2 linked regions of the Methanolacinia paynteri genome follow. Each later gene encodes a partner of the first gene's protein in a complex. Links are inferred from orthologs where the notes say so. Each region holds a gene or a part of one and is shown on either strand. Other genes may lie near its edges.

Evidence for each region.
Region 2: the proteins of METPAY_RS02070 (region 1) and tuf are in contact, whole or in part, in a crystal structure (PDB 7CSL), measured with the Pyrococcus horikoshii proteins. The link is inferred for Methanolacinia paynteri from one-to-one orthologs. Residues at the interface, in WP_010884146.1 of Pyrococcus horikoshii: Phe4, Leu6, Val7, Val9, Arg11, Met13, Pro14, Thr15, Asp16, Pro17, Leu38, Ala39, Lys40, Glu44, Pro45, Ile46, Ala47, Phe48, Gly49, Leu50, Tyr56, Leu58, Arg60, Asp61, Glu62, Glu63, Tyr65, Ser66, Phe67, Asp68; in WP_010885563.1 of Pyrococcus horikoshii: Val16, Lys20, Ser21, Lys62, Arg65, Glu66, Arg67, Gly68, Val73, Ala74, His75, Ile88, Asp89, Ala90, Pro91, Gly92, His93, Asp95, Phe96, Lys98, Asn99, Gly103, Ala104, Asp227, Val228, Tyr229, Ile231, Val234, Val237, Val239.

Annotation. Positions count from the first base shown.
Region 1 is NZ_KN360925.1:48,807-54,023, forward strand. The notes cover bases 1,446-4,184. They hold METPAY_RS02070 (elongation factor 1-beta), read left to right. Parts: upstream 1,446-2,554; coding sequence 2,555-2,815; downstream 2,816-4,184. Other genes in these bases: METPAY_RS02065 (amino acid kinase family protein), read left to right, coding at 1,715-2,347; METPAY_RS14550 (zinc finger domain-containing protein), read left to right, coding at 2,393-2,551; METPAY_RS02075 (hypothetical protein), read left to right, coding at 2,998-4,184. Also shown: METPAY_RS02060 (phospholipase D-like domain-containing protein), read right to left, coding at 1-1,110; more of METPAY_RS02075, read left to right, coding at 4,185-4,839; nickel pincer cofactor biosynthesis protein LarC, read left to right, coding at 4,856-5,217. UniProt on the Methanocaldococcus jannaschii protein: Promotes the exchange of GDP for GTP in EF-1-alpha/GDP, thus allowing the regeneration of EF-1-alpha/GTP that could then be used to form the ternary complex EF-1-alpha/GTP/AAtRNA.
Region 2 is NZ_KN360934.1:111,605-116,580, forward strand. What follows is about bases 1,381-4,380. They hold tuf (translation elongation factor EF-1 subunit alpha), read left to right. Parts: upstream 1,381-2,241; coding sequence 2,242-3,519; downstream 3,520-4,380. Other genes in these bases: METPAY_RS09050 (4Fe-4S binding protein), read left to right, coding at 1,381-1,751; METPAY_RS09055 (hypothetical protein), read right to left, coding at 1,761-2,063; rpsJ (30S ribosomal protein S10), read left to right, coding at 3,553-3,861; METPAY_RS09070 (flippase activity-associated protein Agl23), read left to right, coding at 3,876-4,380. Also shown: METPAY_RS14725 (methyltransferase domain-containing protein), read left to right, coding at 1-40; cobS (adenosylcobinamide-GDP ribazoletransferase), read left to right, coding at 115-840; more of METPAY_RS09050, read left to right, coding at 882-1,380; more of METPAY_RS09070, read left to right, coding at 4,381-4,976. UniProt on the Methanocaldococcus jannaschii protein: GTP hydrolase that promotes the GTP-dependent binding of aminoacyl-tRNA to the A-site of ribosomes during protein biosynthesis.

The DNA.
Region 1 (5,217 bases):
AAATGATTCAGGCAGGAACTTTCCCGTTCCAGCTTCGGCGACTGAATATGATCCCACTCCGTTTGTCCCCGTCATCTCCGTGATCCAGCCCCCGTTGGAATCCCGGTCGAATACATCTTCGAAATATGAGGCAAGAGCAGGACTTTCTGCTACCACACCCCACCCGCGGTTTCCCCCCGTACCGGATGAGGGATACCCGGTCTCGCCGAAGTTTTCACTCGCTACAAGGACAAGTGAATCGTCGGATATAACGTATTTCGCATGATCGTACCTGTAAGGGGCATGAAACACCCCGTTCTCAGTCGCCATCGATAGAACAGGGATTCCTGCGGAACCGAGAATCGAACAGACATTCTTCTCTTCATCCGACACTCCGCCGACAGGCGAGCCTTCCACAAGTACATCGACATCTACGCCCCTCCCGGATGCTTCGGCGAGAAGACCTGCGATCGAGGTACCGGTGAACTCGTACACGTTTATATCAAGGGACGACTTCGAGTTCTCTATGAAATCCTTCAGCTTCGCGTAGGAACAGTCGGGGGCGGCGAATACGGTTACGGAAACATCATAGAACGTCTCAGGTTCGAACCGGGACTGCCCGATATAATACGGCCTCTCGTCCCATACCCCGTCCGAATATACATGAACCCTGCCCTCTCCGGAGACAACATCTCCGGGCCATGCGACCTCCTGTATTACCGCAACCCCTCTTTTGAGGATAAGTTCGTCGCCGCTGTTCGCCATCTTCAGTGTTCCGGTCCTTACCATGTCGGGGACCTGCGGGTCGGAGTTATATATCTCGAAGTCCGGTTTCTCCCCTTGAACGGATTCATAATCCACAGCCTTCTGCGCCACAATCACGCTGCCGCGGGATACCGTGTTGTCAGGAAACCTGGCGCTCCCCTCATTGTCGGTGACATAATAACCGGTGAGATCCCCTGATCCGCTGATAACGAAGTATTCGTCTCCCTCGCCTGAGAGCCATGTGTCGGGACAAAACTCGGAGACTACGAATCCGGCGGAAACGGATACGGTGCAGAAAAATACAAACAGGATAATTGCAAAAACAGCCCCCCTTATACCCATAAATGAGATCTTTTCGCCTTTCATTATTTACAGGTAACGAAAAAATTTTGGTGAAAAATCAAGGTCTGGACCTTTTAGATCCCCTACCCAAATTCCAATAAACTTTTTAGCTCTTTGCTGTCTCATGTTTTTCTCCGGCAACCCCGGCACCGGCGGCCAGGCCGCCGGACGGCCCCTCCCAGGGGGCCTTGCCCTAAGATAATCTCCCTACGGCACGCCCAGGGGACCGGCAAGGGTCCCCAGAGCTGTTAATTTATTTTTGCTTGGAGATCCGGTCGAAACCTTTTAGAAACCTTTGTTTCATGAACGTTTGACAGATATCCACATTCCGCATACATCTACTCCGAGCATTATTATAGAGTTTTTTCCAGAGAAAACCGTTCAGAACGTGTCAGGAGTTTACTGCATCTTTATGCTCAGGGGATACTCGCCTATCCCCTGAGCAGTCTATCGCATGAAGAGGCCCCGAGGTCGGGGCCGATCCACGGGCCTGCTTAGCGGCCCGTGGCGAGGGGTTGCCGACGATGTTACTGAGGGATATCTATTCATAGTCACTTGATTTACCCATGCCGGCATAAAAAAATGTATCAAATAAATTCAGAATATCCCATCTCTGCAAAACGATAAGATGCAGCACAATGAAACCTTTATCCGGATGGTCAGGATACCGGAAAGCGATCATTTTGTCGTGAAACTCGGCGGAAGCCTGATGGAGCACGCCCCGCGACTCATCGATATCCTCGTACAATCAAAGAGGAACATAACGATAGTTCCCGGCGGCGGCTGTTTCGCGGATTCAGTCAGAGAGATGGAACTCGATGATGAATCCTCTCACTGGATGGCTATACTCGCGATGGAGCAGTACGGCTGCTACCTCCATTCCCTCGGCCTGGCCGTGCAGGATGAACTCGTCCGCAGGACCGGGGTCTGCGTCCTGCTCCCGTATTCCTGCCTGAGAGAGGAGGACCCGCTTCCGCACTCGTGGAATGTTACATCCGATACGATTGCGGCATGGGCCGCGGGAAGACTGGGATGCCCGCTGATACTGCTCAAATCCACCGAAGGTCTGTCCGCCGGCGGGAGAACGCTGGATATCGTCTCTTCCCCCGGAAGCTACCCTGAATGCGACCCGTGCCTTGTACCGTATGTCCTGGAGAACAGGATTCATACGACGGTTATAAACGCAAACGACGGGATTACCGCAGAACGATTCTTCAACGGCGAAGAGGTCGGGGGAACGGTCGTCATCAGAAGTGTTTAAGACTCCCCGGGTTGAAATAATAAGATAATTTTCAGGTGATATTTTATGCCAACAGAAAAATGCACATCATGCAAGGCCCCTCTTTCAGAGCCGGGCTGGACAAAATTCGAGTGCCCAAAGTGCCGCGAGGTTATCTACCGCTGCCACAAATGCAGGCACCAGAGCGTACCATACGAATGCAAATGCGGATTCCAGGGGCCATAAGCAATGGGTGATGTAGCGGTAATCCTCAAAGTGATGCCCGAATCTCCCGATGTCGATCTTGAGGGACTCAAGAAGGCAATAAAGGTGAAGTATCCGGGAACACAGGATATCGTCGAAGATCCTATCGGATTCGGTCTTGTAGCAATCAAAGTCGCAATCGTCATTCCCGATGGAACTGCAGGAGCTGCCGACGAAGCTGAGGCAGCACTCGCTTCAATCGAGGGTGTTCAGAGCGCCGAGATTGTCTCACTTACACTTAACTAAAATACTTTTTTTGATTTATTGCCGGGACATAACCGGCCGGTAAACCTGATTTAATTACCATCGGCGAATATACGGCCTTAATTTAACCTAACATGCTGCCAGTTGCAATATCTATATCTGTTTTAAGAACAAGCCCTTGTTCAGGGTTAAAAACCTTGGTGCAATAATGGAGGTAATCTAAAATGACAGATCTGGAGAGAGAAAGAGTCCTCAATTCAGTAAGCCAGGCGGTTTCATTCAAGCCGGCCTATATGACGAACGACAAACTCGAAGCGGCTGTAAAAGGGCACGGTTCGCTTGTAATTTCCGCCTATGCTATATCTAATTCGATAGCGGAGGATATATTCTGCCCGTACGGTGCTCCGGATATGGAGCTTCTCGATAGGATGACTCTCGTCGACGCTTCTGTTGCTACCCTTCCGCTGGATATGGTGATGGAGAAGGCGATAAACAGTGCAAAGCTCGCCGGAGCAACACCGGAAAATGCCGCACTGCTTGCTGCTGCGTTCGCCTACTTTACAGGATCTTGTGCGAGATCGGGCGTCCCGCTCGGGAACAGGAAGCTCGGTGCCATTGCGAGGATTCACGCAGGAGTGCCGAGAACAAGTGCGATCTCGCTGATTACAGGCAAATTCACGCATAAGATTCCAGCATTCCCCGCATACATGGCAATCTACGAGGAGCTCGTGGATAAGAAACTGACACGGGTGGACGGATCAGTGCTTCCGCCCTTCGTATCCGGCGGTGCGATGTACGGCCACAGCGCCCTCGGCGAGGACTACAACTTCCCCGAACTTGCCTACAATGCGGCGAAGGTCGGAACCGAGGCGATGATTAAGAGCATGCACGGGGCGGGGATCTATGCATACCCGCTATGGCCCGCTTTTATCGGTTCGGCAATCACTCTCGAAATGATCCATTCGGACGCCGCCCTCGGAGAAGAATACGGAACGTTCACCGGGACCGATTCCGCGTACATGGCAGGTAAAGGTGCGATGGATGCAGCCGGTATCCCAGCCAAGATCCATGTCAGGGGAACGAACGAAGAGTACGACACCGCACGCGTGATAGGCGACTTCGGCCTTATCCTAAAGGATATCGGCGGCCCTTCGGTCGTGGGCTCGATGGCGCTCGACGAGGTGTTTGCCGGGTTCCAGGAAGCCGCGACTATGGGTGCGGGCTTCTCCGGAGGGCCGGTGAACGCACCGCTGGGCCATGTCCTCGGCGACTGTATGCCCGCGATACGGATGCTGATAAAATACAAGGGTGACGTCTACAAGACAGCCGACGACATCAGGGAGTACAAGATGAACTCGTTCATCGATCCCGAATATGCACTCTGCTCGCTGAACACAATCGCGAGAAAAGCCGAGGATGTCACAAGGGGAAGCGTATCGACTGCATGCCTGCTTGCAAGCGAGGACGTTAAGCAGAGGGCGGTCTACAGGCGGGCCGTAAAATCCTACGAGATGCTGAAAGCCGGAAAGACGGTCGAAGAGGTTGCACGGCAGCTCGACGACGAAAGGAAGGCATATGTCGAAGAGAGAGGATCGCAGGTTCTCTCGGGATTCACTGGCAAGGACATAAAGGTTCGCTTCACATCCATAACGCCCCAGGGAAGGAGAACCGACAACTTCACGAAGAAGTTCTGGGCGTTCGACGCGAACATCTGCTTCGAGGCGACGGTCAACGGTAAGGACTACAAGATCGACAACTTCGCCGCAAAGGTGATCCCCGAATACGTCGTCGACGGCAAGGGAAGAGACGATCCCGATATGGGAACGGTTATCTTCGCGGGCTCCGTCCTTTCGCAGGAGCTCCAGTATGTCGGCCACACGATATTGAACATCACCATCCCCGCCGCAACGGGAGCACTGCTCGGCGGAGACCCGAAGAATGTTGCAAAGGACTCCCAGAAAGGTGCATATCTCACGAGCGCTATCCCCGGCGGAAAAGAGAAGGCGATGGAGGTCGTTGCGGTTGCAAAACAGATCTACGACAGGATAAACGAACCGTTCCCGTAAGAGACAGAGACATAATATGAAATGCCTTGTAATTGACGCCCGGCTGGCAGGCATAGCAGGAGATATGCTCATCTCTGCGCTTGTGGGTCTCACGGGAGATGAGGAGCCGCTCCGCAGGACCGCCGAAGCCATATCAGGTCTTGAGAGCTGCAGGAGTTTCACTTTTTCTGTAGAGGAATCAGATGACAGCTTCTTTCCCGCAAAAAAACTCAGCATTGAGATCGAAGAGGGAGGAGTCGACGGAAAGGACGGGCTGCTCGAAGCGGCGTCTCTTGTAATGGACGCGATCGGGATCAGCCCGACGGCACGAAAGAAGGCTGAAGCTGTATTCGACGACCTTCTCTATGCAGAGAAGAGGCTGCACCGCACCGGCTTCAA
Region 2 (4,976 bases), on another replicon or contig:
ATACGGGCTTGTAATCACAGGCCGGGCTGCAAAAAAGTAGGAGAATTTTCAATCTCTTTTTTCGACCGGACAGAAGCCCTTTTTTACACTACCCTTCCAATAAATAATATTCAGATGAAGGGTTTTTTCAGATCGATAGCGGCAACGTTCGGGTTCTGCACGATACTCCCTGTAGGCAATAACGTGGACTTCGACTATTATGCGAGACGTTATTACCTGATGCCGCTCGTAGGCTATCTTACCGGGTGCATAGCTGCAGGGGTCGCGATCCTTCTTGGCAGTACGCCGTTTGCCGCCGCCGCTTCGATTGCTGTCCTTTTGATCCTTTACGGTTTCAATCATCTTGACGGCCTCCTGGATTTCGGCGACGGTCTCATGGCACACGGAAGCCGCGAAAAACGAATCAAAGCCCTGACAGATCAGAACGTGGGTGCGGGAGGTGTCGGTCTCGCCATGGTCGTGATATTAATGACCTATAGCGGTCTTTCCGCGTTGCCCGCAATGCCTGCGGCACTGATTGTTGCCGAGGTCTGCGCAAAATTCTCTCAGGTTGCTATGATTGCATTCGGAGAGCCCCTGCGGGAAGGAATTCATTCGTATGTCCGCTCGTTCGGGAAGAAATACTATGTCATTCCGGCGTTTTTGATATGCATCCCGGTAATCCTGATGCCCTTTTCCGTCAGGGAGTTTTCAGCTGTGGTAATTGCCACTGCAGTATCTATTGCTTTCGTTTATTTTGCCGCAACAAGGCTGTTCGGCGGTGTTAACGGCGATGTCGACGGCGCTTCCGGCGAGATCACCCGGATGGCGGTTATCGCTGCACTGGCACTCGCTGTCTGAAACATTTTCTTAATAAACTGCAAAGTCCCTCTATTATACTCATGAGTGAACTGTATTACGGGGTTCATACATTAGGCGGTGTAATCACCGAAAGAAATGGTGATCTCTGTACAATACGGCTGCGGACGCCTGCCGGTATATTGTCTGTTGAAAAGATGCGTGGTATCGCAGAGATTGCAGAAAGATTCGGCCAGAATGAAGTACACCTCACGACACGGCAGACCCTGGAGATCCCTCATATCCACCACACAAGACTGGAAGAGATAAAGGAGGCGCTTGCGGAGAACGGGACGCCTCTCGGATCGGAAAAGGACGAGGTCGTAAATATCGTGGCATGTCCCGGTACCGAGAGATGCAAGTTTGCAAATTCCGATTCAATTGGTCTTGCAAAAAGGCTCGATGAGAAGCTCTTCGGAAAAGAGATGCCGGTGAAGATCAGGATCTCGATCTCCGCCTGCTCTTATGCATGCACCAGTCCTGTCTTAAACGAGATCGGAATAACTACGAGGGTCTCGCCGCACCGGACACCAGGCCTTTGTACAGGGTGCGGTCAGTGCAGCGAATACTGCAAGGAGGAAGCTATCAGTGTAATCGGCGGCGAGGCCAGAGTCGACAAGGAAAAATGTCTCGAATGCGGCGTATGCGTCACTTCCTGCCCGTTCCAGCTTGTTGATATCCAGAAGAAATATTATATCATCACGGTCGGCGGACGAAGAGGAAGACACCCCCAGATGGGGCGCGTCCTTGCAGAGGTCGATAACGAGGACGATGTCGTAAATATCATTGACCGGCTGGTATACTGGGTATACAGGCGTGCATGGTCCGGCAGACTTCTCTCGGATCAGCTTGAAGACATTAAGTTCGATTCCTTCAAAAACGATGTGCTTCCCGAACTTCTGAAAAAGGAGTAATATCTTATTTTAGTATGAATAGAGGGATGTAAATCCTTCATCGTTTTCATCTGCGCATACGATTGCGGTGCCGTCCCTGATTAGAGTCATGAACATCATGTGCGCTGCCATGAGTTCTTCGTCCGGAGTAAGGCCTTTTTGGATCCCGTCCATCTTGGACTTCTGCGGCGCTTTGACTTTTCTCTTGTTCACAATCACACCTTCGCAGAATTTGCAGTAGGCGCAGTGGCTGTAGACGGAAACATCCTCATTTTGACATTTTACGGACGCCTGACTACCCTTCTCGTCTTTTTTCATCTCAAGCGATTTCATCTCTTACAAACCTCTTACTTAAATCAAGATAAATATCTCTTTTTTACGTCGTTTTGATCAATTATCCGCTCAGGTAGTACACAACGAAATCTTTTATATGGCTGGTTTCCATATATAAGATACTCGTACCCAAGCGATTGGACGAATTTGAGTAATCAATAAATTTGAGGTTATGATTATGGCATCAGACAAGCCACACATGAATCTGGCCGTGGTCGGGCACATCGATCACGGAAAATCCACAACTGTGGGTCGTTTACTGTTTGAGACCGGTGCTGTGCCTGCGCACATCATTGAGAACTACCGTAAGGAAGCGGAATCAAAAGGAAAGGGGTCCTTTGAGTTTGCATGGGTTATGGACAACCTCAAAGAAGAGCGTGAGCGTGGTATTACTATCGATATCGCTCACAAGAGGTTCGACACCGACAAGTACTATTTTACAATCGTAGACTGCCCTGGTCACCGTGACTTTATCAAGAACATGATCACAGGTGCATCCCAGGCAGATGCAGCTCTCCTTATTGTAGCAGCACCTGACGGTGCAATGGAGCAGACAAAGGAGCACGTTTTCCTTTCCAAGACACTTGGTATCAACCAGCTTATCGTTGGTATCAACAAGATGGATGCAGTAAAATACGACGAAAAGCGCTATGAGGAAGTCAAGCAGCAGATCAGCGATCTTATCAAGATGGTCGGATTCAACCCCGCAAACGTTCCGTTCATCCCCATGTCCTCGTTCGTAGGCGACAACATTGCGACGAAGTCTGCAAACACACCCTGGTACAGCGGTCCCGATCTTCTTGAGGCACTCAACATGCTTCAGCCCCCGGAGATCCCCGTAGACCTTCCGTTCCGTCTTCCGATCCAGGACGTATACTCGATCTCGGGTATCGGAACAGTCCCCGTCGGACGTATTGAAACCGGTATCATGAAGAAGGGAATGAAGGTTTCATTCATGCCCGCAAACAAAGCCGGTGAGGTAAAGTCAATCGAGATGCACCACGAGGAAATCCCCGAGGCAAAGCCCGGCGACAACGTCGGTTTCAACGTCCGTGGTATTGGAAAGAACGATATCCGCCGTGGAGATGTTTGCGGTCCTGAGGAAAAGCCCCCGTCGGTTGCAGAGGAATTCACAGCACAGATCGTTGTTCTCCAGCACCCGAGTGCAATTACAGTCGGATACACCCCTGTATTCCACTGCCACACTGCACAGGTTGCATGCACATTCGTTGAACTCCAGAAGAAGCTTGACCCGCGCACAGGTCAGGTCAAGGAAGAGAACCCCACATTCCTGAAGGCAGGAGATGCGGCAATCGTCAAGCTGCGCCCGGTCCAGCCTCTCGTCATCGAGAAGTTCAAGGACATCCCACAGCTCGGAAGGTTCGCAATCCGTGATATGGGTTCGACAATTGCAGCCGGTATGTGTATAGACATTGACCTCAAAGATATGAGATAATCCGGTTCTCAATATTTTTTTTGGTGACCAAAAATGCAAAAAGCAAGAATTCGTCTTTCCGGAACCGACTTTGAAAAAGTCGAAATGGTTTGCGACCGTATTAAAGAGATAGCTGAAAGAACAGGCGTAAACTTAGCAGGTCCGGTACCTCTTCCCACAAAGAAGCTGGTTGTACCCATTCGCAAGAGCCCCGACGGTGAGGGAACGGCTACATGGGATCGCTGGCAGATGCGTGTTCACAAGAGACTAATTGATCTCGATGCAGACGAGCGTGCACTCAGGCAGCTGATGCGCATTCAGGTCCCCAAGGACATCGGCATTGAGATAGTTCTCGAGAACTAAACAGGAGGCGGCACTTGAGAGCCGCAGAATTAACCTCTCAATTTAAAGGATTTTTTACTTTTGAGAGGACTCTTGTTCTGATATTTTTAGTAAGCCTGCTTTTCAGGCTTGCGTTTTTGGATCTGAAGCTCCTCCATCATGATGAGGCCATTCACTCGTGGTTTTCATACAGGCTTCTTACTCTTGGGGAATACAGCTACGATCCTGTCTATCACGGGCCTTTCCTGTATTACGTCACTGCCGGTGTCTTTTCATTTTTAGGCGCCAGTGAGTTTACAGCCAGGCTGATTCCCGCAATTTTGGGAAGCACGTTATGTCTGTTCGTGTACCCTGTATACAGGCTTGGCTATCTTAATCGTATCCAGGCAATTGTTGCAGCCGTATTCTTTGCAATATCACCCGATCTGGTATATTTCTCGCGTTTCCTCAGGAATGATATATTTGTGGTATTTTTCACTCTCGTTATTCTGGTTGCCGCATTGTATTATATCGAGAAAGGGAAACTGCGTTATGCCCTGATAGCCGGAGCAGGCGTCGGATTCGGGATGTCATGCAAGGAGAATATGCCGATAGTGGTCCTGATATTTGCGGTGTTTCTCCTTTATCTTGTATACTCGGGTAAATGGAAACTCCCGCGCCTCTGGATCCGTGATCTCGCATGTACAGTTATAATTGCCGTCGGAATAATGGCGGTATTTTACTCATCGTTCGGAGCAGTTCCGGAGATGCTCATGACCGGCTGGCAGACTGCCATTGAGCACTGGCTTGCGATGCACGAGGAGCAGAGGCTTGGCGGACCGCCTTATGTGTATATTCTGCTTTTCATTCTCTATGAACTGCCGATATTCCTGCTCGCCATTTATTCGGTTTACAGGTTCTTTATGGGCGGAAGAAGCCTGAAAAGGAAGAGAAAGCAGTTCCTGCCCGAGGAAGAAGCTAAGTTTCCCGAAGATCTGCTTGAGGGAGATGCAGAAACGGTACTCCCTGAAGAGGTTGCAACTACCAGTGACGAGAATCTTTGCACAGAGAATCCGGTTCCTGTAGTTGATAGCGAAGCAGGGACTGCAATTGACGAAGTGAAAGAACCACTCGGTAAACCTACTGGTTTATCCCTC